2 regions of the Marinobacter xiaoshiensis genome follow, and region 2 is predicted to be linked to the other one. Evidence: predicted binding sites of a transcription regulator. Region 2 holds the regulator's gene; the other holds the start of a gene.
What was found. Region 2 encodes LexA, which represses DNA repair genes until DNA is damaged. Its sites were predicted from a motif close to CTGTNTNNNNANACAG; they were not measured.
Positions count from the first base shown of each region.

Region 1: imuA (translesion DNA synthesis-associated protein ImuA) is a predicted target of LexA. The motif match lies at 3,554-3,569, and genes of this name have one in related genera.

Region 1 is NZ_JAVMBO010000010.1:202,698-217,837, reverse strand. Features, by position in the region: gene RKA07_RS08600 (error-prone DNA polymerase) at 1-1,423, opposite strand, end outside; gene RKA07_RS08595 (Y-family DNA polymerase) at 1,423-2,841, opposite strand; gene imuA (translesion DNA synthesis-associated protein ImuA) at 2,847-3,536, opposite strand; gene RKA07_RS08585 (4a-hydroxytetrahydrobiopterin dehydratase) at 3,681-4,019, shown strand; gene RKA07_RS08580 (DUF2897 family protein) at 4,010-4,177, opposite strand; gene RKA07_RS08575 (monooxygenase) at 4,323-4,625, shown strand; gene yghU (glutathione-dependent disulfide-bond oxidoreductase) at 4,690-5,571, shown strand; gene RKA07_RS08565 (ZIP family metal transporter) at 5,593-6,318, shown strand; gene RKA07_RS08560 (YkoF family thiamine/hydroxymethylpyrimidine-binding protein) at 6,320-6,568, opposite strand; gene ggt (gamma-glutamyltransferase) at 6,597-8,375, opposite strand; gene purU (formyltetrahydrofolate deformylase) at 8,569-9,423, shown strand; gene gyrA (DNA gyrase subunit A) at 9,550-12,198, shown strand; gene serC (3-phosphoserine/phosphohydroxythreonine transaminase) at 12,249-13,331, shown strand; gene pheA (prephenate dehydratase) at 13,334-14,431, shown strand; gene hisC (histidinol-phosphate transaminase) at 14,454-15,140, shown strand, end outside.
Region 2 is NZ_JAVMBO010000007.1:350,581-365,720, forward strand. Features, by position in the region: gene RKA07_RS05395 (translocation/assembly module TamB domain-containing protein) at 1-3,488, shown strand, start outside; gene RKA07_RS05400 (gamma-glutamyl-gamma-aminobutyrate hydrolase family protein) at 3,521-4,252, opposite strand; gene RKA07_RS05405 (amidoligase family protein) at 4,245-5,246, opposite strand; gene lexA (transcriptional repressor LexA) at 5,475-6,083, shown strand; gene RKA07_RS05415 (cell division inhibitor SulA) at 6,129-6,620, shown strand; gene RKA07_RS05420 (hypothetical protein) at 6,629-6,889, opposite strand; gene RKA07_RS05425 (DUF6586 family protein) at 6,939-7,439, opposite strand; gene RKA07_RS05430 (DUF1329 domain-containing protein) at 7,618-8,976, shown strand; gene RKA07_RS05435 (SOS cell division inhibitor) at 9,066-9,419, shown strand; gene RKA07_RS05440 (sigma-54 dependent transcriptional regulator) at 9,491-10,942, shown strand; gene RKA07_RS05445 (sensor histidine kinase) at 11,166-12,428, shown strand; gene RKA07_RS05450 (sigma-54-dependent transcriptional regulator) at 12,441-13,919, shown strand; gene fliE (flagellar hook-basal body complex protein FliE) at 14,260-14,628, shown strand; gene fliF (flagellar basal-body MS-ring/collar protein FliF) at 14,644-15,140, shown strand, end outside.

The DNA of each region.
Region 1 (15,140 bases), on a different contig from region 2:
AGAACTGGTCTGCCACTTTCGGGTTGCGGGTCAGGCGCTTGTCGAGAATCTGCTGACGCCAGTTGGTGGCTTTGTCACGCCAGTCGATGCCTTCCAGTAGTTGTTCCACCAGTGCAGGGTCAAACCCCAGGGCTTTGCCAACGTCGCGAATAGCGCTCTTTGGGCGGTAGCGGATAACGGTTGCGGCCAGTGCAGCCCGCTCCCGGCTGTAGCGTTGGTAGATGTACTGAATCACTTCTTCCCGGCATTCGTGTTCAAAGTCCACGTCGATGTCCGGCGGCTCGTTTCTGTCTTTGGAAATGAAACGTTCAAACAGCAGGTCGACCTGGGCCGGGTTTACTTCGGTAATGCCCAGGCAATAGCACACGGCGGAGTTGGCAGCGGAGCCACGGCCCTGGCACAGAATGCCCCGGCTGCGGGCGAAGGCAACTATGTCGTGGATGGTGAGGAAGTAGTGTTCGTACTTCATCTCAGAAATCAGCCCCAGTTCTTTGCGTATCAGGGCCTGAACAGACAGTGGTGTGCCTGCCGGGTAGCGTCGCCGTTCACCTTCCTGGGTCAAGCGCTTCAGATAGGCGGCCGGGGTGTCCCCCTTGGGTACGAGATCAGGAGGGTATTCGTAACGCAGGCTGCCGGGCTCAAAGGTGCACTGTTGAGCAATGTGTAAAGATTCTTTCAGCCAGGCTTCGGGAAACAACCGTTGCAGAACCGGTAGAGGGCGCAAGTATCGTTCACCGTTCTGAAACAGGCAGTGGCCGGCGTTTTCCAGGCTGGTGTGGTTACGCAGGGCAGTTAAGACATCTTGCAATGGCTGGCGTTGCCGGCTGTGCATGTGCACTGCGCCGGTGGCGGTTACCGGGCAGCGCAAATGCTCGCAAAGCCAGCGAACCCGGGCCAGTTGTTGCTCTTCACCGGACTCAAGGGTGCGGGCGGCGGCAATCCAGAGGCGGTGCTCAAACAGCCGGAGCAACCATTCGCCGCAGGCCAGCGCTTGATCTGCATCGGCTTCAGCCGGTGAGGGCGGTAACCACAGGCACAGGCAGTCATCCAGGGCATGGGTTTCCGCATCACTATGAAAAAGCTGATATTGGCCTTTTTCTGCCCGGCGCCGACCGGTGGTTATAAACTGGCAGAGCTGGCCATAGCCTTTGCGAGTGCGGGCCAGAAGAATAAATCGGGGTGTGCTGGCATCGGGTGGGCTGTCGGCCAGCTCAAACCAGCTCCCGGTAATCAGTTTAACCGGGCTTTCTTTCAGTGCTGCCCAGGCTCGGGGGATGCCCGCAACCGAGCAGGCATCGGTAATGGCCAGTGCTGTATACCCAAGCTCTGCGGCGCGCTCCGCAAGCTCATGGGGATGAGAGGCTCCAGTCAGGAAGGTGAAGTTACTGAAGCAGAACAGTTCGGCATAAGAAGATTCGCCCATCAGCCAAACCATCCGTGTATAAACCAGCCTTCCCGCATATCCCGGAATACCCAGGCCAGTTGTCCGCTGTTCAATTGGGCAATGTAATAATCCCGGTGTACTCGCTGGCCGTCCCACCAGCCCCCGCTAATCCGTTCCGGGCCGGTAAACCAGGCTTTGGGGGTTTCTGTTAGCGGCTGTGGGCCTTGCAGAAGCCACAGAGGGCGACGGGGCAGTTGGCCTGTCGCTGCTATGGTTGCGCGGTTTGATCGTCGCACGTCTGAGGTACTCCATGCCCGCTCGGGCCGGTGGTCATCCGTGGGTGCCAGCTGTTTAAGTGCATTCTCCCCAAGCCTTGCTTGCAGGCGGCTTATCAGGGTGTGCCAAGCTTCATTCAGGTCCTGGCTTTCGCCTAGCAAATCTTGCCCGCCGTGCATTTCCCGGCCTAGAAACCGTTTAACCGTCAGGCGCAACGATGCGACCGGAGCTTTAAGCGGCTGTTGTTCAAAGCGTAGGGTGATGAGGCTCAAAAATGCCTCCGCGCGGTGTTCCGGGCCGGATGTACGAATGCGAAGGTGCGTAGGTTCCCCGTTTCTGTGCTGAAGCACTAGCAGTAAGCAATCGGTATCCTGCTGGCGCCAACACAGATCTTTTTCCAGTTCAGAAAGCATGCGATGCAGTGGGAAAAGCAGCCCCTGTGACCGTTCAATATCCTGAACAAAGTCTGCTTGTTGCCGGAAGTGATGTGATGGTTGCCAAGGGGGTTGAGGATCGGCTCTTGACCCCTGAATTTTCTGGATAGTCGCCAGGGTTTCGGGGGATAGCCGCCGCGCCATCTCTGCCGGGGGTAAACCGAAGACTTCACCAAGGGTGCTCAAACCAAGCCGTTTCAAGCGTGTGCTGGTGCGCGTATCAAACTCCGCGGCTTGCAGGGGTATTCTGCCTAGAGTCCGGAGGATTTGGGCTGTATCAGATGTGCATTCACCCATGCCGTTGCGTGCGATAAGGCCCGCAGCCAAGGGGGTGTGGCCAATGCCCATCCAGGCAGTAAGCTGACGCTCGTGCAGTACTTCTTCTATTGTTCGCCAAGCTGCCGGAAGGCCGCCGTACAATCGCTGCAGACTGCCTATTTCAGCTAGCAAACCGTTAGGCGGAACCAGAACAATATGAGCCGCATAGCGGTACACCCAAAGGGCCTGGTCTTCCAGAATACGGGTTTCCTGTGCCTGGTCTGCTCTTACTATTCCCAGATCTGGCGCAAGACTAATGGCCGTTTTTAGCCGCATGCCAGCTTTCACGCCCAGATCCCGGGCAGCGGGGCAGGCCTGTATTACCTGTTGCCCGGAGCCCTCCACAATCGCCAGGGCAGCGACGTTTTCACCGGAACGGCGAATGTGATCCAGTAGCAGGTGAGGAAAGTGTAAATGCAGCCAAAGCATGGAAGTTACCGTGCCGCCGTAGGCCAGGGGCCTTGAACCACTCGGGGTGTTTCATGGTGGGACAGACTTGCCCGATGAGCTATGGCAAGCGAGCAGCGTTGCCCCGGCCAGCTACCGCGACGTTTCACTACATTCACTTTCAGGCTCTGCTGATGGTCAGGCTCCAGCTCAAGGCGCAAGGCAGCCGGGGAGTTTTGTTCGGCGTAATGGCGCTCACGAAAAAGCACGCAAACGTTGCTTCCGGCCTCAGCCGCCAACTGCAAGCGCCGGATTTCCCGGGCAGCCAGTTTGCCGGGCCAAGCCATTACCAGGCCGGTAACCGGGGAGCGCAGGCAGTTTTCCAGAGTCCATAGAAAATCGCCCTTGTCTTCAGTGTGGATCATGATGACCTGATCCAGGTTGATGCCTTCTCTCGCCAGCGCCGGGGCATAGGGCGTGTGTGGCGGGTTCAGCCAGAACACGGTTTTGCCATCTTGCGAAAGCCTCTGCATTAGAGGCACTAACAGGGTCAGCTCACCGATACCGGGCGCGTCCAGCAGGCACTCGCTCAAAGCACCACGGGGCCAGCCAAGTCCGCCAAGCTGGTTATCCAGAGCCTGGTAACCGGTCGGTTCTGCCGGTTGAGTGGTTTTGTTGTGCCTGTGTCCCTGCCAGACACGGGCGTCCTGCATTAGCGTATTAATAAGCTCGCTCATGGCATATTTCCGAAATACTGTTTAAATATACAGTATTCCGAAGAGAGGCTGATTTCAAGACGCCGGTTGATAAAATGAGTGAGCGGACCCATCTTGTATTATCTATAGCGGTAGGAAATTCGGATATCAGCTCGGAGGTTATGCATGAGTGGACTGGCTGAACAGCATTGTGAGGCGTGTAATGCTAGCGCCCCCAAGGTAACCGATGAGGAGAAGCGCTCACTGCACAAAGGCGTTCAGGATTGGGAAATCCTCAGCGTCGATGGCGAAGAGCAATTGCGCCGGGCATTTAAATTCAAAAATTTCGCTCAGGCTCTGGCGTTTACCAACATGGTGGGCGAGCTGGCTGAGGGAGAGAATCATCATCCGGCTATCTTGCTGGAATATGGGAAGGCGACAATAAGTTGGTGGACCCACTCAATCGGTGGGCTGCACAAGAATGACTTCATCATGGCTGCGAGAACAGACGCGGCTTACCACTGATCGTCTTTTTTTTCCTCGGCTTCAAGCTCTGCCTTGCGCTTACGGATTTTCTCCAGCTTGTCTTTCGGAATATGCATTTTGCTGGCTGAGTCCCGAAGCATGAACAGACTGCCCAATATCAGGCCCAGGGCAGCGAGTATAAAAATCCAGCCTATCATTGGCATACGCCAGGTTCCCTTTTGGTTGGTATCGTGTTGTTGAAGTGTTTTCTTCTATAGTGGAATGTCCTGGCCGGCTTGGCAGAACGTTCCATGTCTTATTAAGCATTATGGCAGCGTCTGCCGAAAACAGGAGTTCTATCAGATGGCAAAGTTATTACAGGTTGATTTTCCTTTTACTGGTCCTTTTGGTGCAGAAATGGCTGAGGCGCTAAAAGATCTTGCTGTTTCTATCACTGAAGAGCCCGGCTTTATCTGGAAAATATGGACAGAGAACGCATCTGAAAATGATGCTGGCGGGATTTACCTTTTTAAAACAGAAGAAACGGCTCAGGCTTATCTTGAAAAGCACACAGCAAGACTCAAGGGGCTTGGTGTTGAAAAAGTTCATGGCAAAATTTTTGATGTGAACCTGGACTTGTCGAAGATCACAAACGGGCCTGTTTAAGGTTCTGAAATCGGCGCAAAATACATTCATTAGCAAACAAACAGTGTTCAAGGAGCCCGTCATTATGAGCGATTCCAGCTACGTCCCGCCCAAAGTCTGGAAATGGGAGTCTGCAAGCGGTGGCGCTTTTTCAAATATTAACCGCCCCATTGCTGGCCCGACTCACGATAAAGAGCTGCCAGTTGGTAAGCATCCTTTTCAGCTTTATTCACTGGCTACGCCAAATGGTGTGAAAGTTACGATAATGCTGGAGGAGCTGCTGGAGCTGGGTATTAACGAAGCGGAGTACGATGCCTGGATCATCCGCATTAATGAGGGCGAGCAGTTCGGCAGCGGGTTTGTGGATGTGAACCCCAACTCCAAAATACCCGCGCTGATGGACCGGTCTCAGGATCCTGCTGTTCGCGTATTTGAATCTGGTTCCATACTGCTTTACCTGGCGGAAAAATTTGATCGGTTCCTGCCATCGGATATCAAAGGGCGCACCGAAACGCTTAATTGGTTGTTCTGGCAGATGGGCAGTGCGGCTTTTGTGGGTGGTGGCTTTGGACATTTCTTTGCCTATGCACCTGAAAAGTACGAGTACCCCATTAACCGCTACACCATGGAAGTGAAGCGGCAGCTGGATGTGTTGGATCGTCAGTTGGCCAATAACCAGTATATTGCCGGCGATGAGTACACCATTGCCGATATGGCAGCCTGGCCTTGGTACGGCGCCCTGGTGACTAACGCCGTATACGATGCCGCAGAGTTTCTTGAGGCGCACACCTACACCAATGTGATGCGCTGGGCACTGGAGATTAAAAAGCGCCCGGCTGTGCAGCGTGGGCGTATGGTGAATCGCGCTTGGGGTGAGCCAGAAACCCAGCTGCATGAGCGCCACGATGCGAGCGACTTTGAGTACAAAACCCAGGATAAGATTGGTGGGGTTTCCGAAGGCTCCTGATTAATTAATTCAGGCATTTTGATGATTTCTGACATTGCCTACATCGTTGGCCTGACTGCTCTTGCCGGTATCTGCATCCCACTTGGCGGATTACTGGCAAGGGTTGAACGCATCGGTCCCAACTGGCTGGAACAGGAGTTTCGGCACTTTCTGATCGCCTTGGGCGGGGGCATTTTGCTGGGTGCCGTGACCATTGTGCTGATACCGGAAGGGCAGTCGAGCATTGGCGATTCTTTCTGGGCTATTCCCGCCATTATTGCCGGTGGCCTGCTGTTTTTCTGGATTGAGCGGATGCTGGGCGTTCATCATCGGGAATCGCCGCAGTTGATAGGGGTGATGCTGGATTTCGTGCCCGAAGCCGCCGCCTTGGGTGGGCTGATCATCGTTAACCCAAGCCTTGCGCCCTTGATGGCTGTGCTGATTGCTATGCAAAACCTGCCGGAAGGCTTTAACGCCTACCGCGAATTTCTGGACAAACCGGGTTATACATCAAGGAAAACCCTGGCAGTCATGACTGGACTGGCAATGGCTGGGCCGGTTGCAGGGTTGCTTGGGTACTTCTTCCTGTCTGAGCAGCCCGTGGTTCTGGGAACCATCATGCTGGTGGCATCTGGCGGTATTCTGTACCTGATTTTTCAGGATATAGCGCCCCAGTCCCGATTGGACAAGCACTGGGGGCCTCCACTTGGTGCGGTGTTAGGGTTTTGCCTGGCATTGTTCAGCGATATGCTGGTTACGCAGGCTTGAATTACTTCGGCCTCCGATCACCCTCCATAATCTTGGCAACAAAAACCGACTTTCCGTAGGTCTCGAATGACCACCTCATGGCGTCTGAGAGTACCTTCATAACTTCGTCGTACTCGCCGAAGATTTCGGTGCTCATACGACCGGCGACAACTTGCAGGCCGGTCTCTTCCAGCCGGGCGATGAGGTCCCAGATGGGTTGTTTATAGTCATCCTTGAGGGGATAACAGCTCAGTTGTACAGACAGAAACATAATAGATGCCTCCAGTTTGTCTATTGAGTTAGTAGCCCATGGCCGAAGACGTGCTGCGCCTCGGGTCTGCTCCGCCATATAGCGTGCCATCTTCTCCAATCATAATACTCTGAATGGCACCCATAGCCGAGTTGGTGACCACCTTGTGCCCCCGGCTTTCCAGCAGGCGTATAGTGTCCTTGCTGATACCTTGTTCAATGCGAATTTCATCCGGCAACCACTGGTGATGTATGCGTGGCGCGTTGACGGCGGTTTGTATATTCATGCCGTGGTCAATCACGTTCATGATCACTTGCAGGGTTGTAGTGATAATGCGCGAGCCGCCAGGGCTGCCGGTGACCAGAAAGTTGCGGTCACCTTTGCGCACAATGGTGGGCGACATGGAGCTGAGCATGCGCTTACCAGGCTCCACTTTGTTTGCTGCGCCGCCAATCAGGCCGTAGGCATTGGGCACGCCCGGCTTGGCGCTGAAATCGTCCATTTCATTGTTGAGCAGAAAGCCGGCACCTTGTACGGTGATGCCTGAGCCATAACTGAAGTTGATGGTGTAGGTGTTTGATACCGCATTGCCCCACTTATCTACAACCGAAAAATGCGTGGTTTCAGGGCTTTCGTAGCTTGCTGGTTGGCCGGGACGAACCTCACTCGCCGGGCGAGCCTTGTCCATCTTGATGCCTTGCCGCAATTCGTCGGCATAAGATTTACTGGTCAGTCCTTTCAGTGGCACGTCTACATAATCCGTATCGCCCAAATATTCAGAGCGGTCGGCATAGGCCAGCTTCATGGCTTCGGCCATATAGTGAATCGTATCCGCCGAGTTGTGGCCCAGCTCTGAGATAGGGAAGCCTTCAAGAACATTCAGTATCTGCACAATGTGAGCGCCTCCAGAGGAGGGCGGTGACATGGAATAGATATCGTAGCCCCGGTAGTTTCCATGCACAGGGGCGCGCACAGCCGGCTGATAGTTTTCAAGATCCTGTCGGGTAATGAGGCCGCCGTGCCTTTCCATTTCTTCAACAATCAGCCGTGCAGTTTCCCCTTCGTAAAAACCTTTCACGCCATCATCTGCAATACGCTGCAGGGTGTCTGCCAGTTCCGGTTGACGAAAACGCTCGCCGGCTTGCCAGGCGGAGCCGTCTTCCTTGTAAAAAGTTGCCTGGGTTGCGGGCCAGCGCTGAAGCCGCTCGCGGGCTTGTTCAAGACCTTCGCTGAAGCGCTTAGGAACAATAAAACCCTCCCGGGCAAGTTTGATTGCCGGTGCCAGTGCCTGCTTCAGGGATATAGTGCCGTGGCGTTCCAGTGCCAAGGCAAGGCCGGCAACGGTGCCGGGGACACCCGCAGCCAGGTGGGTAAACCGGCTGCGATCCTTGACCACTTCTCCGGATTCATCCTGATACATGGTTTCAGTGGCGCCTGAGGGCGCTTTTTCCCGGTAATCTATGGCTTCCGGTTCAGAGCCATCGCCTTTTGAGATCAACATGAAACCACCACCACCGATGTTTCCGGATCTTGGCTGGGTGACGGCCAAGGCAAAACCGGCAGTTACAGCGGCATCCACAGCGTTGCCGCCGTTTTTCAGTACGTCCAGAGCTACCTCTGTAGCCAGGGTGTGGCTGGTTGCCACCATGCCGTTAGACGCGCTGGCGGGGTAAAAGCGCTCGCCCTCCAGAATGGCCTGGCTGAAAACCGGTGATGCCAGAGTTGCAAGGTATACAGTCAGGCTTGCCATCAGGGTGAGTGCGCGTAGCCTGCCTGAGGGTACAGTGAGTCGGGCTTTTCGAATTTGCTGGTGCGGGCCTCTGTCCATGTCTCCATTCCTCGTTTCTGATGTTCAGATAGGCTATAATAGCCCGTCATTTTATAGGGTGCGTACCGGCTAACCCTGGTTCCTGTTCGGGTTCCTGTTCGGGTTCCTGTTCGGGTTCCTGTTCGGGCTGCCGTTTCCGGCAAGAGTTTTCGTCGCATCCGCTTTCCCGTTTGTCAGTTAAGGAAAGGCTTTCATGGAGCATACCTACCGTCTTGTGATTTCCTGCCCCGACGGGGTTGGAATTGTCGCCAAGGTGAGTAATTTTCTGTCCACTTATAATGGCTGGATAACCGAAGCAAGCCACCACTCCGATACCCATAGTGGTTGGTTTTTCATGCGTCACGAAATCAAAGCTGAGTCTATCCCGTTTGGCCTTGAGCAGTTCCGTGCGGCATTTGCGCCGATTGCCCGGGAATTCAACATGAATTGGCATATCGCCGATTCGGCCCAGCCCAAAAAAGTGGTTCTGATGTGCAGCAAGGAGTCCCACTGCGTGGCTGACCTCCTGTACCGCTGGCACAGCAATGAAATCAACGCTGAAATTGTTGCTGTTATCTCCAATCATGATGATTTGCGTAGCATGGTGGAGTGGCATGGTATTCCATACCACCATATTCCGGTGAGCAAGGCTAATCGTGAAGAAGCGTTTGCCCAGGTCGACGAGTTTTTTGAAGGCTACAAAGCCGATGTGGTGGTGCTTGCGCGCTATATGCAGATTTTGCCTGCCGAGCTTTGTGCAAAGTACTCAGGCAAGGTGATCAATATTCATCACAGTTTTCTGCCGTCCTTTGCCGGGGCACGTCCCTATCACCAGGCATACAGCCGCGGCGTGAAGTTGATCGGCGCTACCTGCCATTACGTGACTCAGGACCTTGATGAAGGGCCGATTATTGAGCAGGACGTTATTCGCATCAATCACAGCGACACCATCGAAGACATGGTGCGTCTGGGTAAGGATGTAGAGAAAAATGTTCTCGCACGGGGATTGCGCTCTCATATCGAAGATCGCGTGATTACCCACGAAAACAAGACGGTAGTATTTGATTAAGGCTGACGCACAGTTGCCCCCAGCAGGGTGCGACTGTGGTAGAGTTGGCGGTTTGACGAAGAATAATTATGGGGCCGGGAAGCGGCCCTGAAACGACTTCCAGATAACGCAAAGGAACCTTTCTCGATGGGTGAATTAGCCAAAGAGATCCTGCCGGTCAATATTGAAGACGAACTGAAGCAGTCTTACCTCGATTACGCCATGAGCGTAATTGTCGGGCGAGCACTTCCTGACGTGCGGGATGGCCTCAAGCCGGTTCACCGTCGTGTTCTGTTCGCTATGTCCGAACTGAACAACGACTGGAACAAGGCCTACAAGAAGTCTGCCCGTGTGGTGGGTGATGTTATTGGTAAATACCACCCGCATGGTGACTCTGCTGTTTACGACACCATCGTTCGTATGGCCCAGCCTTTCTCTCTGCGGTATCCGCTGGTAGATGGCCAGGGCAACTTTGGTTCTATCGACGGTGATAACGCGGCAGCCATGCGTTACACCGAAATCCGCATGAAAAAAATTGCACACTCGTTGCTGGCGGATCTCGAGAAAGAAACCGTAGATTTTGTTGATAACTACGACGGCACAGAGCGCATTCCTGAAGTTATGCCTACCCGGGTTCCTAACCTGCTGGTGAACGGCTCTTCCGGTATCGCTGTAGGCATGGCGACCAACATTCCGCCCCACAACCTGACCGAAGTGGTTAATGGTTGTTTGGCGCTGATTGATAATCCGGATCTCACCTGCGATGAACTGATGGAGTTCATTCCGGGTCCGGATTTCCCGACAGAAGGTATCATCAACGGCCGTGCCGGCATTGTTGAAGCCTATCGTACCGGTCGTGGCCGCATCTACATTCGCGCCCGCCACGAAATCGAAACCGATAAGAAAACCAATCGTGACGCCATTATTATCACCGAGCTGCCGTATCAGCTGAACAAGGCTCGTCTGATCGAAAAGATCGCTGAGCTGGTGAAGGAAAAGCGACTGGAAGGCATCACCGAGCTGCGGGATGAGTCCAACAAGGAAGGTATTCGGATCTTTATAGAGCTGCGCCGTGGTGAAAACCCGGAGGTTGTGGTCAACAACCTGTTCAAGCACACCCAGCTGCAGACGGTATTCGGTATCAACATGGTTGCGCTGATCAACGGCGAGCCAAGAATACTTAACCTTAAAGAAATGCTGGATGCGTTCGTGCGCCACCGCCGTGAAGTGGTCACTCGCCGTACTATCTTTGAGCTGCGTAAAGCCCGTGAGCGTGGCCACATACTTGAAGGCCTGACTGTTGCGCTGGCCAACATCGATGAGATGATCGAGCTGATCAAGGCCTCCCCAAGCTCTGTGGAAGCCAAGGAAAAGCTGATGGCCCGTGGCTGGGCGCCAGGTGATGTAATGGCGATGCTTGAGCGTGCTGGCGAAGATGCCTGCCGCCCGGACGATCTGCCAGAAATCTATGGCCTGCGCGATGGCCTGTACTTTATGTCTCCGGAACAGACCCAGGCTATCCTGGATATGCGTCTGCACCGCCTGACGGGGCTGGAAACTGAAAAGCTCCAGAACGAGTACAAGGAAATCCTGGAAAAAATTGCTGGCTTGCTTGAGATTCTGGCTGACCCTGATCGTTTGATGCAGGTTATCCGTGAAGAGCTGGAAGCCGTAGTAGAAGAGTTTGGTGATGAGCGTCGCACTGAGATAACTAGCTCACAGCGTGACCTCACAATCGCCGACCTGATTGATGAAGAAGAGCTGGTTGTAACTATCTCCCATAGTGGTTACGCGAAGACTCAAGCAGTTGAAGATTACCAGGCTCAGCGCCGTGGTGGCCGTGGTAAGGCTGCGACCTCCATGAAAGACGAAGATTTCGTTGAAAAGCTTCTGGTGGCCAACTCCCACGATACCATTTTGTGCTTCTCAAACCGGGGCAAGGTGTACTGGTTGCGAGTGTTCGAGATTCCTCGTGCCAGCCGTGCGTCTCGTGGCCGGCCGATGGTGAACATTCTGCCGTTGGATGAGGGTGAGCGTATCACCACATTCCTGCCGGTGCGTGATTACCCCGAGAACCAGTTTGTCCTTATGGCAACGTCTGCCGGCGTGGTCAAGAAGACGGCTCTGCCCAACTTCTCACGCCCACGCAGCAGTGGCCTGATTGCCTTGTCTCTGGATGAAGGCGATACATTGATCGGCGCGGCAATAACCGAGGGCGATGCGGAAATCATGCTGTTTTCTTCAGCTGGCAAGGCGGTTCGCTTTAATGAAGAAGCCGTTCGTCCGCTGAGCAGAACAGCCCGTGGTGTGCGCGGTATCAGAATGCCAGAAGGCCACCAGGTGGTCTCCCTGATCATTCCACAGGAAGGCGGCGTTATTCTGACCGCGAGTGAGAATGGTTATGGCAAGCGCACTGCACTTGAAGAGTTCCCAACCTACGGCCGTGGCAGTCAGGGCGTTATTGCCATGCAGTGCTCCGAGCGTAACGGCAACCTGGTAACGGCACTGCAGCTGTTCGAAGGCGACGAAATGATGCTGATTTCCGACAAGGGCACGCTGGTTCGTACCCGTACGGATGAAGTATCGGTTCTCAGTCGGAACACTCAGGGTGTACGTCTGATCAGATTGAGCCAGGAAGACGAGCGCCTGGTCGGTGTGGAGCGGATAGCTGAAACCGACGATGACGACATCGAAGATGCTGATGTAGATGTTGAAGATACAGATATCGAAGGCGAAGACGTTTCAACCAACGAAAGCGAAACTAACAGTCCGGAACAGGATGCTGGCGAGGAATAAGCCAGCACTGCCGAACACCGAATCCGCAAGACGTGAGAGACCACAGGAACATGAGCAGGGCGTATAACTTTTGTGCAGGTCCGGCAACCTTGCCGGAAAGTGTGCTGGCACAGGCACGGGATGAAATGCTGGACTGGCGTGGCACAGGCATGTCCGTAATGGAGATGAGCCACCGTAGTGATGCGTTCGTTGAGATCGCCGAAACTGCTGAGCGAGACTTGCGTGAATTGGCTGGTGTATCAGATGATTACGCCGTACTTTTCATGCAGGGTGGAGCATCAAGCCAGTTCTCCACGATTCCTCTGAACCTGCTTGGTGACAAAACGTCTGCGGATTATGTAAATACTGGAATCTGGTCGAAAAAGGCCATTGATGAAGCCAGACGCTACGCCGGTGTGAATGTGGTTGCGAGCTCGGAAGAGGGCGGCTTCGTCAGCATTCCTGATCAAGCCGCCTGGCAGACCAGTGCCGATGCCGCATACCTGCATTACACCCCCAACGAAACTATCGGTGGACTGGAGTTTGATTTTGTTCCCGATAGCGCCGGCGTTCCATTGGTGGCAGACATGTCTTCTACCATGCTTTCGCGCCCGGTAGATGTTTCAAAGTTTGGTCTTATCTACGCAGGTGCCCAGAAAAACATAGGCCCCTCCGGCCTGGTTGTTGTCATTATCCGGAAAGACCTCCTTGGCAAAGCCCGCAAGGACACGCCAACCATGATGAATTATCAGGTGATTGCGGATAACGGCTCCATGTACAACACGCCTGCAACATACTCCTGGTATCTTGCGGGGCTGGTTTTCAAGTGGTTGAAAGCCCAGGGCGGCGTAACTGCCATGGGCGAGACAAACCGCAGGAAAGCAGAAAAGCTGTACGGCTTTATTGATGCTAATGAGTTTTACGCCAACCCAATCGACCCACGCTTCCGTTCCTGGATGAACATTCCCTTCACCCTTCAGGATGACGCCCTCAACGGTGCTTTCCTTAAAGGAGCCGATGCGCGGGGCTTGTTGAATCTGGCAGGGCACCGCTCGGTGGGAGGTATGCGTGCCAGTATCTATAACGCCATGCCTGAAGCAGGCGTAGATGCCTTGATCCAGTACATGACTGAATTTGCGAAGGAGCGGGGCTGATCATGAGTGATGAGCAGACTCGCTTAGGAGAATTACGGGTAGAAATAGACAGCCTTGATCAGCAGATTATGGAGTTGATCAGTGCTCGTGCGAAATGCGCACAGGAAGTGGCCCATGTAAAAATGGATGCCAACCCTGGGGAGGATGTGTTTTTTTATCGCCCGGAGCGTGAAGCCCAGGTGCTGCGCCGTATCAAGGAGGCCAACCCCGGCCCATTGCCAGATGAAGAAATGGCGAGACTATTCCGGGAAATCATGTCGGCTTGCCTGGCGCTGGAAAAGCCCATGCATATTGCCTTTTTGGGTCCTATCGGCACTTTTACCCAAGCTGCAGCGCTCAAGCATTTCGGTCACTCAGTAGTGAGTGTGCCTTTGCCGGCGATTGATGCGGTTTTCCGCGAGGTAGAATCCGGAGCTGCTCATTATGGCGTTGTGCCAGTTGAGAACTCCACGGAAGGCATGATCAACCACACCCTTGATATGTTCATGACATCTCCGTTGAAAATTTGCGGTGAGGTGCAGTTGAGAATTCACCACCATCTGATGGTGTCGCCGGAATTCCGGGATCAGGAAATTACCCGCATATACTCCCATCAGCAGTCTTTTGCCCAGTGTCGCCAGTGGTTGGATACCCATCGCTACGGGATTGAACGGGTAACCGTTTCCAGCAATGCTGAGGCGGCTCGCCGTGCAGCCAAAGAGCCGGGTACAGCAGCAATTGCTGGCGATATGGCCGCAGAGCTCTATGGCCTGGAAAAACTGGCGAACAGCATTGAGGACCGGCCGGACAACACCACCCGGTTCCTGATTATTGGCCGCGAAGATGTCCCTGCTAGCGGGCACGACAAATCATCCATTCTTGTCTCCATGAGAAACAAGCCGGGCGCTTTGTATCAACTGCTTGAGCCGTTTCACAGTCATGGTATCAGCCTCACGCGGATTGAAACCCGGCCGTCACCAAGTGGCACATGGGCCTATGTGTTCTACATCGATTTTGAAGGCCACATGAGCGATGAGCAGGCTCGCAAAGTGCTTGCCGAGGTAGACGAAGAAGCCGTCGAGCTCAAGCGCCTGGGTTCCTATCCCATCGGTGTTCTTTAGTAGATAGTTTTAAGGAAGGTATATGGCCATCGATTATCAGAGCCTTGCGGTAGAAGGCGTTCAGGCTTTGTCTCCCTATCAGCCGGGCAAGCCAATCAGTGAGCTGGCCCGTGAGCTGGGGCTGGACCCCGCCGAAATTATCAAGCTTGCCAGCAATGAAAACCCTTTGGGCCCCAGTAAAAAAGCAATTTCAGCGGCCGAAAACGCGCTGAAGGAACTTTGCCTGTATCCCGATGGCAATGGGTTTGAACTGAAGCAAAAGTTGTCTGCATATCTCGGTGTGAACCCGGGCCAGATTACGCTCGGAAATGGTTCAAATGACGTGCTCGAAGTGATTGCCCGTTGTTTTGCCGGTGCGGATTCGGAAATTGTATTTTCCCAGTATGCGTTTGCTGTTTATCCAATTGTTACTCAAGCTATTGGCGCCAAAGCGGTTGCCGTGCCGGCCAAAGACTGGGGTCACGACCTGGATGCCATGGCGGCGGCAGTCACAGAGCGCACTCGCCTGGTCTTTGTAGCCAACCCGAACAACCCTACGGGCACCGTGCACGATTCAGACGCGATTGAAGCATTTTTGGGCAAAATTCCGGCCGATGTGTTGGTAGTCCTTGACGAGGCCTACTACGAATACATGACCGGAGAGAAAGACCCGGATGGTGTTGCGCTACTAAGCCGTTTCCCCAATTTGATCGTGTGCCGTACCTTTTCC
Region 2 (15,140 bases):
TCATAGACTGGTCACCCTCCTGTCTTTTTGATCTGCAAGTGTGTCTTGAAACCCTTCACCTGGAACGACTGGACGTTAATGTGCAGCCTTCAGACGACCAGCAAGGCTCCCCGGATGACATCAGCTTGCCGAGGCTTGAGCTACCGCTCGCCCTCAGGGTTAGTGATGTACGGCTAGGCACGTTTACCCTTAATGGCAGCAAAGTTTGGGACAGGTTTGAACTTGACTCCAAGGGCTCCGGGTCTGACTGGATGCTGGAACGGGTTTACTACAAACGGGACGATTACATAGTGGAGGCTTCCGGGCGCGTTGAAACGCGGCGGGACTGGCCAGTAAATCTTGAGGTTAATGCGTCACTGCCGCCGCCCTTTGGCGCCGACTGGATGATTGATCTGGCACTCTCTGGCAGCGTGCGGGATCTTGCACTGGCGGGGCAGAGCCGAGGTTATCTGAATGCTTCACTGGAGGGGAAAGTGGAGCCTTTGGCAGCCAGTTTGCCAGCGCGTTTACGGGTAACCTCTGAATCTTTTCGTGCGGTGGAGGCTCAGCCAGACACCCTGGTGCTGAAGAACTGGTTTGCTGAGGCCCGAGGCAGCTTGCAGAGCGGTTTCAAGACAAATGGGGCGGCCATATTGCCAGGTACCGGTGGGCCCATTGAGTTGACGCTGGCGGGATTGGTTACAACCAATGGTGCCAAGGATATACGGCTGGAACTGTCTGCAGGCAATCAGGGCGTGGAGGGCGAGGCAGACAACTTGCCCCGAAATGTCATAGTGACCGGCAGTACCCAGTGGCAAGGCGGCTTGAGTGCAGAAGCAGACATACAGCTACGGCAGTTTCCCTGGTATTCGTTGATTGCTGATCTGGAAGAGCCGCCGATTGATTTACGCATGCTGAACGGAAGCGTCTCATGGCGGGATGGGCGTTATCAGGCGAACCTCACAGCAGACGTGGATAGCCCCCAGGGCAGTACAGAGTTGGCGGTAGCGGTTGATGGTGATGCAACCCAAGTCCGGTTGACCGAGCTCGCAGCGGTCACCGATGCAGGTTCACTGACCGGGGAGGGTTCCGTGAGGTTCTCTGGGCCTTTGAGTTGGCAGGCGGCGTTGGAGCTGGAGAACTTTAACCCTGGCTATTGGGTGCCGATTCTGGAAGCAAACCTCAGCGGTGGTGTTACCACGGAAGGGCAGCTTACCGACGGCCCTGTTCCCGATATGGAGGCCAGCTGGGATCTGTCGGGGCAATGGCGCTCCAGCCCCACTGTGATAGCAGGCCGCCTTGATACGTCAACCGGTGACTGGGATGTTCCGGAACTGAAGCTGGTGATTGGTGATAACCGGGTTGAAGGTAGCGGTCGGTGGGGCAAGCAGTTAAAAGCCAGCCTCAATCTTATGCTGACAGAACCGGAGAAGATTTTGCCGGGTCTTGGTGGGCAGGCTGATCTTCAGCTACGGCTTGCCGGTACCCCCGATGATCCGCGAGGAACCTTGACTGCCAGTGCAACCGAATTGCGCTGGCAAGACTTGCTGGTCGTTGAAACCCTGGATGTAAATGCGCAGTTGGAGCAGGGTTTACGTCTCAACAGTGAGGTGCAGGGCAAGGGCATTACCGGCAGTGGGCAAACCATTGAGTCGTTAATTGTCAAAGCGCAAGGCACCCAGGGGAGTCATACGGTTGTGCTTGATGCTCAGCATGAAGAAGCAAGGTTGCAGCTGGATTTCCAAGGCGCGGCGGGTGATGCTTGGGCAAGCTGGCAGGGCGAGCTTGCGCGAGGTGTGATTGATGTGCCGGGGCAGGAACAGAGCTGGGAGCTTGAGGCTCCCGCCGGGCTTGCCTATGGAAAAAATGGCGAACTCACTTTTGCCGCCCATTGCTGGCGCTGGCGGCAGAGCTCTGTTTGCGCTGATGATCAAACCCTGCTGCCAGTGCCCAGAATTGCCTACCGCATTAACAGCTTCCCAACCACGGCCCTGGCGCCCATTTTACCAGAGACCTTGCGCTGGCATTCCAGCATTAATGGCGAAATCGACTTCACCTCTACCGACGCAGGCCCCGATGGCCGGATAGCGCTTGACGCTGGCGAAGGCCGCTTCGAACTGCTGCTGGATGGCGAATGGGAAACTCTGAGCTACCAGACCTTAACGACAGAGCTGGAACTGAAGCCCGAACAGGCAGATCTTGCCGTGCGGTTGTCGGGGCCGGAACTTGGCAATCTCTCGGTGGATATGAGCCTGGACCCTATGGACGAAGACCGGCCAGTTGAAGGCAAATTCAAACTGGAAGGTCTCGATATTGCTCTGGCCGGCTTGTTTACGGGGCTTGAGGAGATTGCCGGAGAGGTAAACGGCGAAGGCATAATTTCCGGGCCTCTGATGAAACCTGCAGTGAAGGGCGAGATAGCATTGACCAATGGGCGGGTGGTCGACCCACGTTTGCCGCTACCCATGGAAGAAGTGGTCGTCAGCATTGAGCTTAAGGGCTATTCCGCTGACATCCGCGGCCGGATTCATAGCAACGCGCGCAGCGAAGCTATTATCGAGGGAGAGGTCGACTGGCAAGGGGCTCCCGGTGGTCAAATTCGCATCACCGGAGAACGGCTGCCCTTTAGTCTGGAGCCCTACGCGCACGTGGAAGTAGCGCCAGATCTGACCATCGCATTCCGTGAAAGCACGCTGAGTGTGGAAGGCCGGATTGAGGTGCCCCGAGGAAGTATCGAAATTAAAGGCCTGCCTGCTCAGGCGGTGTCCGTATCTGAAGACGAAGTGATTGTAGGTGTGGAGCAGGAAGAGCCTCTTATCCGCTCGCTGGATATGGATGTGACGGTTGTGGTCGGTGAGGATCAGGTAACCTTTGCGGCATTCGGGGTGACCGGCGATCTGGAAGGCTCTTTGCGGATCAATAACGACATGGATACCAGAGGCACCCTGCAACTGGTTAATGGTCGATATGAGGCCTTTGGGCAGGAGCTTGAGTTGCGCAGGGCGCGATTGCTGTTTGTCGGCAGTCTGGTCCAGCCGTATCTCGATATTGAAGCTGTCCGTCAAGTGGATTCTGTGGTGGCAGGGATTCGGTTAAGCGGCCCGGTGCAGGCGCCCGTAACCGAAGTGTTCTCAAACCCCTCCATGCCGCAAGCAGAGGCGCTGTCTTATGTGATTCTTGGTCGGGCGCCCGGTGGGCAGGGTGATGATGGTCAGATGAGTCGTGCTGCTATTTCACTTGGCCTGACCCAGGTAAACAAGGTGACAGGGCAAATCGGTGAGGAGTTCGGCATTCGTCAGTTGACTCTGGAAGCAGAGGGCAGTGGCGACCAAACGTCGGTAGTAGCCAGTGGGTACCTGACTGATGAACTCAGTATCCGTTATGGGGTCGGAATTTTCGAACCGATCAGCACAGTAGCGCTGCGATATGATCTGGGTAAGTACTTTTACCTAGAAGCAGCCAGCGGGCTGGCTGCATCTCTGGATATCTTCTACACCCGGGATTTTTAAACTCTGTCAGGCCTGTCAGTTGCAGCGGACGCTCAATGAGCTGGAGCAGTTTGGCTCAATCGGGCCAGCTTGACGGTTAAGGCTGCCTCCAGAAACTGACCAAAGATGCGCCTGTGCCCGGCATGGTAAAGCAGGTATTCAGGGTGCCACTGAAGTCCCATAAGCCATTGCCCCTGAGTGCTTTCAATGGCCTGAACAAACAGGTCGTTATCCACCGCGGTCACCTTCAGGTTTTTCCCAAGCTGTTTTATGGCCTGGCTGTGTATGCGGTTTGCGCCTATTACCGGCGCTCTCATAACCTGCCCCAGCAAGCTTGTTGCGACAAGTCGTACGGTTTGCATCGGCAGCAATAAAGGGCGGTGTCTGGTGTTTACCCGTAAGGGGGTAACGTTCTGGCACAGGGAGCCACCGTGGAATATGTTGATGAACTGCGCGCCTCTGCAAATACCCAGTACCGGGATTCCTATTGCTTCTGCTTGTTCCAGGAGCAGTTGGTCTGTGGTGTCCCGTGCTTTGTCATACTTGGCGCTTACCTGCGGCTGCTGGCCATAACGCTCGGGATGCACGTGGGTACCCCCGGAAAGAACCAGTCCGTCAAGCAGAGACACATCCACCCTGGCACCAGGGCGTATGTAGTAGGTATGCGCACCCTTCAGGCGAAGTGCCAGGCTAATCAAGCGTTGGGCAAAACGTTTTCGAGCCGGGCCGCTGATGCCTATCGTCAGCCCGGGCAGGCTGTCGTCAGGTTCGATGTGTTCAGACATAGCCTTTGCTTTCGAGCCAGTGTGTAGAGGTTTCCAGCCAGCTTGTGGTCAGATTGCGTATGCTGATTTTACGGCTGTCCATGAACAGGGCGCGAAGTTCTCTCAAATCCTCAGCGTGGTTGGCCAGTTGCTCAACCACGACCCAGTCATTCCAGACAGTGGAGAAATGCCAGTCAGGGTTATCTATGTCGCAGTCCGGAAGTCTGTAATGCAAGGTTGGCCGGCTTTTGATGCGGGGGTCTTCAACGTATTCGTCGAGCAGGGGTTTGTCGAGATGAGCAAACAGGGGCAGTAGATCAAGGGCTCGGTTACGAGTAGGGTTGGATTCCAGGTAATCCACCATCATTTGCCGCTGATCTGGTGCGTAGTTGTCCTCAATCAACAGGTCGGTGTACTTGCTGCTCCACGGCTCAATGTAGGGGGTGAACTTTCTGCTGATATCCAGTTGATGGCGAGCTTTTAGCCAATCATATAGCACTGCAAACGCCTGATAATAGCGCACAAGTGTTGTCGGCTTGAGGTCTGGCAGTTCAGGGTTAAGCTGTAAGCCGAACGCAAAGTAGATCGCGTTTCTGCTGCCCAATGCACCCGCTTCCCGGAGTTCGTCGACCAGAGTCTCAATCTGGTGCAGGTCTGAAAAAGCCATGGGCGGACTTACAATTTCCAGCGGCACAATCAATTCAGCCGCTGCGTCTATAACCTCCATTGCCTGCCCGCCAAGTTCCCGAATGGGTTGGGGAAGGCGCTCGTCTGCAAGATCCAGATCTTTGATCGGGTCGGAATCCAGTTCAATGATGAAACTGCCCAAGGGGGTTTCAAGCGTGCTCACATAGCGGGACTGCGGTTTTGCAACGCCGCCCAACAACTCCCCGGCCAGGTCAACTAACTCCTGATATCCCAACCCGGACAATTCAATCTCCACACCCACCCTGCGCTCTTTCCCGTCGGCGGTTTTGACTACGTCTGGCATGTTCAAGGTGATGGTTTTATTCATGGTTCTCTCTGAGGCGGAGTGTGAAGTTTTTCACTCTATCACACTACCAAAGCACTACCAGTCAGGGAGCTGCAAGAAAATAACCTGAGCGGCTTTACACTGGATAAAACACTGTATATAGTCAAATCACTGTATAAAAAGACAGGATGGTTGGATTACTGTATACACCATCACATATAAGACCCGGCTTGTATAAGCCCTGCATGCAGCAAGCGGAGCAGCGAAACAATGAAGCTGACAGCAAGACAAACCCAGGTACTGGAAATTATTCGTCGATCTGTTGACGAAACCGGCTATCCACCTACACGTGCAGAAATTGCGACAGAGATGGGTTTCCGTTCTGCGAATGCGGCGGAAGAGCACTTGCGTGCATTGGCGCGTAAGGGTGCCATCGAAATGGTTCCGGGTGCCAGCAGGGGTATCCGGTTGCCTGAAGTTGCCGAAGACCCCGGTTTGCCGGTTATTGGTCAGGTAGCGGCGGGCAGTCCGATTCTGGCCCAGGAGCACGTTGAAGACCATTGCACGCTCAAGCCGGAGTTTTTCTCGCCTTCTGCTGACTATCTGCTTCGTGTCAGGGGTATGAGCATGAAAGATATCGGGATTCTGGATGGCGACTTGCTTGCTGTGCACAGCACTCAGGATGTTCGAAATGGCCAGGTGGTTGTAGCCCGGGTGGGTGATGAAGTGACTGTGAAACGCTTTAGAAAAGAAGGTTCAAAAGTCTATCTGATCGCTGAAAATGAAGAGTTTGCGCCGATAGAAATCGATTTGAAAGAGCAGGAATTGTTTATTGAAGGGCTGGGTGTGGGTGTTATCCGGCGTTCCGATCTGCACTGATCGGGCCAGCATAACCACAGACGCATTGTAAAGGCGGGTAAATATATGGAACAGCTAAGCTTTAATCAGAATATTGCGTGGCAGCAGAGCGTTATGCCTGGCCTGGTACCGGAATACACAGCCCCGAAGCAGCGCACGGTTATCCGGACGCGGCGCAAGCCTGATGTGGAAAGTCCTGCGCCGGCTGGAAATGTAACGGAAATCATTCTGCCGGAGGGGCAGGTAGAGAACTTTCAACTGCTATTGCCAATGCTGACTCAGCTGAACCAGGAGAAGCGCTGGTTGGCGTGGATAGACCCGCCCCAGGCGCTGGTGAGTAAGTGGCAAAAGATGCACGGTATCATTACCGGTGAACTGCTGGTTTTGCGTTCTACCGCTGAGTACCCGGCTCGTCAGCTTGCTGAGATAGCACTAAGCGCGGGTACCTGTCATGCGGTGGTTATGTGGACGGGGAAGCTGGGTAAAACAGCATTTGCTTCCTTGCAGGAAGCGGCTGCTAAAGGCAACAGCCACGGGGTCGTTCTCAGGCAGCGTTGAGTCCGGTTTTAATGCAGTGTGTATGCGGGCTGGGCGTCTGAAACGTCCAGTTCGTCGTCTTCCCAGTCAATGTCGTGAGACACAGTCCCGGCAGCTTCTATACCCGCCGCAATCATGGCTTTGGCCACAGACATATCCCGATCTCCCATCATTTCACGGGCTTCATCCGAAAATGAAATTTTGACTAATGGCGCGCTGTCGTCGTCGATGCGGCGAAGGGCATAATCGCCGTTGTTCAGTTGTACAATTTCGAAAAACGATGGTGACATTTCAATAACCTTTTAATGTTGAGAACCTGTAAGTGTGTATTGGGAGGGATTACCACTCGCCGTGTTGCGCTTCCAGGTTGTCGGTAAACTGTTTTATGGCTTTCAGAGTTTTTCTGAGAGCTTGGGCTGATCGGTCTGGCCCGGTTTCTGCTGAGACGGCAATAATGTTTTCTGAGTTAACCGTCTTCCGTGTCGCTGGTGGGTTGTTCTGAGCAGTCTCGAGCTGATCAAGGTGGCTCCACCAGCTTCTGCTGTCCCGTTCAAGAGTTGTAAGAAACTCTATTTCCGTGGCCTCATCGCCAATAAGATTGGCCAGTTCCGCGAGGGACAAAGGCCTATTCGGGCGTTTCTGGTAAAGCCTGGCAATCATTGCCAGTAATAATTGTTTCGCTCTCAGCAGCAGTTCGATAGAGCCTTGTGTTGCTGCTTCCTGCTGCAGTTTTTGCGTTGGCGCCGAGCTTCCTGTAGCAGCCGCTTGAGCCGCGACATCAAGTAACGTGCTGGCAAGAAACAATTTTTGTGAAACCAGCGAATACCATTGAGAAGCCATCGAGCGCTCACCTTAATTAATCCGCCATTCTACCATTTTGGTTTGCAGATTTCTTTACCCCCCTGCAGACTTGGTCCCAAGTGACAATAAAACACAATTAATGACTTGAAACGGGCGTTTGAATTTGGCAAAAAGCATGCTTCGTCTTGGGTTATTGGTTTGTCTGGAGGGGTATGGAATGCGGAGCCGATTAGTCGCATGTATGGCAGTTCTTTTGGTTGGGTATACCGGCCAGGTGCTGTCAGCAGTAACGGTAGCTGAAGCAGAACGGCTAAAACGGGATTTGACGCCGGTTGGTGCTGAGCGGGCAAGCAATGCCTCCGGTAGCATTCCCGAGTGGACCGGCGGGCTGAGTGAGGCGCCTGCTAACTGGCGTAAGGGCCAGGTTGAGATAGATCCATTTCCCCAAGACGAAACCTTGTTCGTAATCACTGCGAGCAACATGCACCTCTACAAAGACAGGCTCTCTGAAGGCTCCATTAAAATGCTGAGCCAGTACGGCCCGAATTTCTTTATGCCGGTTTACCAGACTCGCCGTACAGCAGCATTTCCTGAGAATGTGTACGAGAAATACTATGAGAATGCTCTGACTGCGGAGGTGCTGGATAACGGAAATGGCGTGCGCAACACTATTATGACAAGCCCGTTTCCCATTCCGAAAACCGGGCTTGAAGTGATGTGGAACCACATTTTGCGGTATCGCGGTGAAGAGGTATCCTTCCGGAGTGCCTCTGCAACGCCCCAGGTGGATGGCTCCTACAACCCTGTAGTTAATCACTACGACTACTACTTCCCTTACAGCAAGGAAGGGGCGGTGCTTGCTGATATAGATAACAAAATCTTCTATCTCAAGACCGATACAATTTCACCTTCTACCTTGGCTGGAACAATCACACTGGTGCATGAAACCCTCGATCAGGTGCGCTCGCCGCGGCTGGCTTGGCGTTATGACGCCGGATCCCGACGCCTGAGGCGCTCGCCGAACCTGGCGTATGAAACAGACTTGCCGAACTCTTCTTCTCTGCGCTCGGTCGATCAGAAAGATATGTATAACGGTGCGCCCAACCAGTACGACTGGGAGTTGAAGGGTAAGCGGGAAATGTTTGTGCCCTACAATGCTTACAAGCTGCATGATGAGTCGGTCAAGCCGGGTGATGTCATCCGTGCCGGGCATATCAATCAGGAGCTGACCCGCTACGAACTGCACCGGGTATGGGTAGTCGAGGCAACTCGCCGCACCGGCATCAAGCACATTTATGACCGTCGTGTTTTCTATGTGGATGAAGACAGTTGGCAAATCCTGATGTCCGAAGAGTATGACGAGGCGGGCAATTTGTGGCGTGTTTCCGAGGCCCACAACATCAGTTATTACCAGGTGCCAGTATTCTGGACTACCATGGAAATGACCTACGACCTCAAGGCGAAGCGTTATTATGTTGATGGTTTGAACAATAACTATCCCGCTTATAATTTCGAGCCCGGGTTTCGGGGCAGCGAATTTACGGCTTCCTCAGCAAGGCGAGACGCTCGCCGCTGATTTCAGTGTAAACGGTTGAGTTGCTGGCGCTAGCCAGCGGCTTGACCGGGTCGCCCGTATTCTATCCCTTATTTCCAGGAGAACAGGTTATGGCCGACCCTCAGAATCCCCCTTCTTCAGAACTCCAGGCCTACCTGGATAGCTTCGATCAGCTTATGGCAGACCTGGGTCACGCACTCGCAGACCAGGATTGGGATGCCCTGGTGCGGCTTAACGAGCAGGTAAAGCCTACAATAGAACCCCTGATGGCCTCGCTGGAAGCCGGGAAGGCCGATCCGGAACTGGTTCGCACTCGGCTTGAAGAGTTGCGCCAGTTTATGGACGCAGCGGGTGAGGGTGCCACCCGAGCCAAGGCTGAAGCGGAACAGGCTCTGAAAGGTGTGAATCGAAACCGCAGTGCTGCCAAAGCCTATCACAACGTTTCAACAACCCAGCCAAAATAGCGTCATAAAATTGACTCTTCTGTGTTTACAGTCTTAAATACCGCACATATCCCCCAAAGAGATGTTTGTGAATGTCCAAAAATAACAAGGTGCTGGTGCTGAGTGAGGACGAGTCGAGGCGTCGGGATCTGGCGACTATTCTGGAGTTCGTAGGCGAGGAGCAGGTTTTAGCAGGCGACGAAGCCTTGGCGCTCCTTGAATCTGGCGATGCAGAAAGTTTGGCGGACATTTCGGTTGTCGTGGTAAACGGGGAAGACCCGAATATCGTCAGCACAATCGAAAAAGTGTGTAAGGCAGTGCAGGGCGTGCCTTTCCTCACGGTTGGCGACCCTTTACTCAAAGGTCTCGCGGAGACAGATGCCTCACGCGTTATTGCCCGTATGGAATGGCCGCTTAATTACACCAAGTTTGTTGACTCCCTGTACCGTGCGCAAATCTACAGCGATCAGTTCCGGCGTTCCAAAGAGCGTGGTGAGCAGCGGGGGCTGCAGCTGTTCCGCAGCCTGGTTGGTACCAGTCGCAAGGTGCAGCAAGTACGCCAGCTGATGGAGCAAGTGGCCGATAAGGACGTGAGCGTGCTGATTACCGGGCCGTCTGGTACCGGTAAAGAAGTTGTTGCCAGAAATCTCCATTACTACTCATCTCGCCGTGACAAGCCATTTGTGCCTGTAAACTGTGGTGCCATTCCGGCGGAGCTGCTGGAGAGTGAACTTTTCGGCCATGAGAAAGGCGCATTTACCGGTGCCATTACGGCGCGGGTCGGGCGTTTTGAGATGGCGGAAGGTGGCACCCTGTTTTTGGATGAAATCGGCGATATGCCCCTTAACATGCAGGTGAAAATACTACGCGTTTTGCAGGAGCGTACATTCGAGCGTGTTGGCAGTAACCGTACGATTTCTGCCGATGTTCGTGTGATTGCTGCAACCCACAAGAACCTTGAGGATATGATCGAAACCGGTGAGTTCCGGGAAGATCTGTATTACCGGCTGAACGTGTTCCCCATTGAGGTGCCGTCATTGCGGGATCGGGTGGAGGATATTCCGCTGCTGATTAATGAGCTGATTTCCCGCATGGAGAAAGAGAAGCGCGGCTCTTTACGAATGAATTCGGCGGCGATCATGAGTCTGTGCCGGCACGACTGGCCGGGTAACGTACGGGAGCTTGCGAACCTGGTAGAGCGGCTGGCGATTATGCACCCATACTCGGTAATCGGTGTGCAGGAGTTGCCCAAGAAGTTCCGGTATGTGGATGACTTTGATGAGAACCGGCCCGTTGAGGATTCGGGCATGCCGTCTGGCATTCCCGGATTGGTTGGGCTGGATGCTCCTGCTTTGTTGCCGGTGAATGGCATTGATCTCAAGGATTATTTATCGAACCTTGAGCGGCAGTTGATTCAGCAGGCATTGGATGAAGCTGGCGGGGTGGTTGCTCGGGCGGCTGAGAAGCTCAGGGTTCGGCGGACTACTCTGGTTGAGAAGGTTCGGAAGTATGGGCTTCGGGAGGAGGAGTCTGAGGAGTCCTGAGTAGCCTTCTTTTTTCTTGTGACAATAAGGCGTCAAAGGTTTTCGGCCTTTGGCGTTTTCTCGTTTCTGGACGACGTAAACCCGTCGTTCACCTTTCTTCGGTTAATCCTGTTCATTGATTTATATGATAAAAGCCTAGTTGGCACGAAGCTCGCTTTGTAATCTGCAAACGAATCATCCGAAGGGTGTGGCCCGGTGTGACGGGTTAATCGGGAGTCAGGTTATGAGTCAGGCACAGTTTGTCATTCAGTCGGTGGAGCATGAGGCCCAGGCCAATGCGGCGGCGGATGCTAACGATAAGGTTAGGGCGTTGTTTCCGCAGCAGGATGATGAGGCGGTGGATTCTGCGCTGGAGATGTTTAACCAGATGTCGCGGCAGATTACCGATTCATATCGCACGCTGGAGTCGCGGGTTAACCAGTTGTCTGGCGAATTGAGCCAGGAGTCTCTGCAGCGTCAGCAGGAGCTGGAAGAGAAGGAGCAGTTGGCTGATCGGCTTTCTACTCTTTTGAAAGCTCTGCCAGCGGGTGTGGTGGTTCTGGATAGTCAGGGTGTGGTGTCCCAGAGTAATCCGGCAGCGGCTGCGTTGTTGGGTGAGCCTTTGGACGGTGAGCGCTGGGTGGATGTGATTCGCCGTTGTTTCTCGCCACGCCGGGATGATGGTCACGAGGTGTCTTTGAAAGATGGGCGCCGGGTGAGCATTGAAATTCGTACCATGGAAAACCAGCCAGGGCAGCTGATTCTGCTGACCGATCAGACAGAAACCCGTCATCTGCAATCACAGCTTGCTCACGCACAGCGGCTTTCCGCCATGGGCAAGATGGTTGCGTCGCTTGCGCACCAGATTCGTACCCCTTTGTCTGCGGCTATTCTCTATGGCGGTCACTTAACCCAGGATGATCTGGATGAGGAGATGCGCCAGCGTTGTGCATCCCGCTTGATGTCAAGGCTTACCCACCTGGAGCAGCAGGTGCGGGATATGTTGATTTTTGCCCGGGGCGAAACCCGGTTGGCGGAGGAGCTTTCTGCCGCAACACTGGTTTCGGCTCTGGAATCTGCACTGGATGGAATCAAGCCAGCATCCGGTTCGGATGTGATGCTAAAGAATGATGTGCCAGCGGATTGTCGGTTGATGTGTAACCGGGATGCGTTGGTGGGCGCCTGTACCAATCTGGTGAATAACAGTCTTGAAGCGGGTGCAACCGCCGTAGCTGTTCAGGTTACTTTGGACGCGGGCGAGCTACTGATTCGTGTTCTGGATAACGGCCCGGGCTTTGCCAAGGCAGAAGCTGGCAGGCTTGCAGAAGCTTTTTACACAACGAAATCTCACGGCACCGGGCTTGGCCTGGCGGTTGTGCAGGCCGTTGTCAAAGCGCATCAAGGGCAGTTTTCTATTGATTCGCCAGAGCAGGGCGGTGCTGTTGCAACTCTGCGTCTGCCGCTTTTGCGTAGCCCTTCCCGTAACCTTTCTCGTAAGACCGTTTAATCGGAGGCAACCATGGCCAAGGCCCAGATACTGATTGTTGAAGATGACCGTGACCTGCGGGAGGCGCTGGTAACCACTCTGGAGTTGGCAAAGTTCCGCGTGCGCGAAGCTTCCAATGCCCATGAGGCGCTGGTGCGTCTGGCAGAGGCGCCGGTCGATATGGTGGTCAGCGATGTAAACATGCCCGGCCTCTCCGGCCATAAATTGCTGGGAGAGGTGCAGCGGCTGTACCCGGGCTTGCCGATGATGCTGATCACAGCCTACGGCCAAATCAGCCACGCGGTTTCTGCCATGCAATCCGGTGCAGTGGATTATTTGGTGAAACCATTCGAGCCCAAGGTGTTGGTTGATGCCGTTACCAAGGTAGTCGGCGGCAGTCGCCCGAAGTCTGGCGATGAGCCAGTAGCTGAAGACCCCGCCAGTAAGCGCATATTTCAACTGGCAGCCAAGGTGGCTGGCAGTGATTCTACGGTGATGATTTCCGGCGAGAGCGGTACCGGTAAAGAAGTGCTGGCCAGGTACATCCATCAGCAGTCGCCCCGGGCGGAACAGCCGTTTGTGGCCATTAACTGCGCGGCTATTCCCGAGAACATGCTTGAAGCGATTCTGTTCGGCCATGAAAAAGGTGCCTTTACCGGTGCGATTGCATCAGCCCCAGGTAAATTTGAACAAGCTAATGGCGGAACGATTTTACTGGATGAAGTGTCAGAGATGGATCCGGCTCTGCAATCCAAATTGCTTCGTGTTCTGCAAGAGCGGGAAGTGGAGCGGGTAGGCGGGCGCAAAACCATCTCCCTGGATGTGCGCGTAATTGCGACCACCAACCGGGATCTGGCAGATTTTGTGCGGGAAGGTCGGTTCCGGGAAGACCTTTACTATCGGTTGAGTGTATTCCCTATGCATTGGCAGCCATTGAGGGAGCGTCCTCTGGATATATTGCCCATGGCAACCTATTTGCTGAAGAAGCACTGTCGCAAGATGAAACTGACCGGCATCAGCTTTGCTGCGGATGCCCGCAACGCTCTGGTTCAACACAGCTGGCCTGGCAACGTGCGGGAGCTGGATAATGCCATCCAGCGCTCTCTGGTTCTGCATCAGGGTAACGTGATTCACGCGGGCGACCTGTGTCTCGATATGGGCACAAGCGGACGCTTCGATGGCCACGCGGTTGTATCAGCAGCCCCGGCAACGGTTGCAGCTGGTATTGAAGAATCTTTTCCGCAACATCAGGGGCAGCCTGCTTCGGCAGCATTTTCATCACGAGTCCATGAAACAGACGACCCCGCCCCTGCCATGGTTGAAGCGGGGACCTTGGGAGATGATCTGCGCCAGCAAGAGTTTCGTATCATCATCCAGACGCTAAAAAGTGAGCGGGGTCGCCGCAACAGGGCGGCGGAACAGTTGGGTATCAGCCCCAGAACACTGAGATACAAGTTGGCTCAGATGCGCGATGCCGGAATAGACCTGGATGCTGAGCTGGCTATGGCGTAAAACCGAATTATCGTAGTACCCCTTCATTCGGCACCCTATGGGTGCCTTTTTTATGGCTGCGTGCCTCATACTGTTCAATTTCGCACCAGTTCTCTGCAGGCCCCATTTCGCGGTGTTGTAGGTGACCTGTCCTTGCTGTGTTAACAATCTTATCCACAGGTATTGTGGGTAATTTAATTCTGTCAAAACTCTGTCGCTGTGGAACGTCTGTCTTTAGTTGGCGCTCATAACATTATGTAAATTAAGGGTAAAGTAATCCTGGCCTGACCATTGCTTAGACTTAATCAATACAGTTAGATCAGCAAGCCAGCCCCTGTCGGGGTGGTGTCAGGAGAAAGTTATGGTTCAGCGTGCCGACATCAACAGTGTTCTTTCCGATATCCGCGCACTGCGTTCGCAAATGAATCAGAACCAGCGTGTTGACCAGGATTTATCAGTACGTGGCCGTATTGATGGGCCGCGACAGGTTGATCAAACCCAGGAGACAAGCAGCTTCGGTAACATGCTGAGCAAGGCCGTTAACAATGTGAACGAGGTTCAGCAGGAAGCCAATTCATTGCGTACGGCCTACGATATGGGCGACCCCACTGTGGATATTACCCGAGTGATGATTGCAGCCCAGAAATCTACGGTGTCTTTTGAGGCCTTAACCCAGGTGCGTAACCGGGTGGTCAGGGCGTACGAAGACATCATGAATATGCCAATCTGATAACGGAGCACAGACATGGCCAGCGTTCCCGCAGAAACAGTCCCGAATATGCCAGCCACGCAGGGTGGCGGTGGCTCCGAAAGCAGCAGTGACTTGTTTATGGGCTTTAACCGCCTGAACCTGCTGCGACAGGTTGGCCTTATGGTGGGGCTTGCTGCCAGTGTTGCACTGGGCCTCGCAGTTGTACTTTGGGCGCAGGAGCCGAACTATCAGCCAGTGGTGGGGGACTTGTCTGCGTACAACCCTCAGGACGTAACCACCATTCTCGACAGTAATGGTATCGATTATAAAATGGATACGCGCACTGGTGCTCTGCTGGTGCCTTCCGAGCAGGTATATACAGCCCGGCTTAAATTGGCGGCCGAGGGCGTTACAGATCAAAAAACCATGGGTTACGAACTGCTCGACAAAGATCGCGGCCTGGGTACATCCCAGTTTATGGAAACGGTCAGCTACCGCCGTGGCCTTGAAGGCGAACTGGCGCGCACCATCAGCAGTATGCGTGGCGTGCG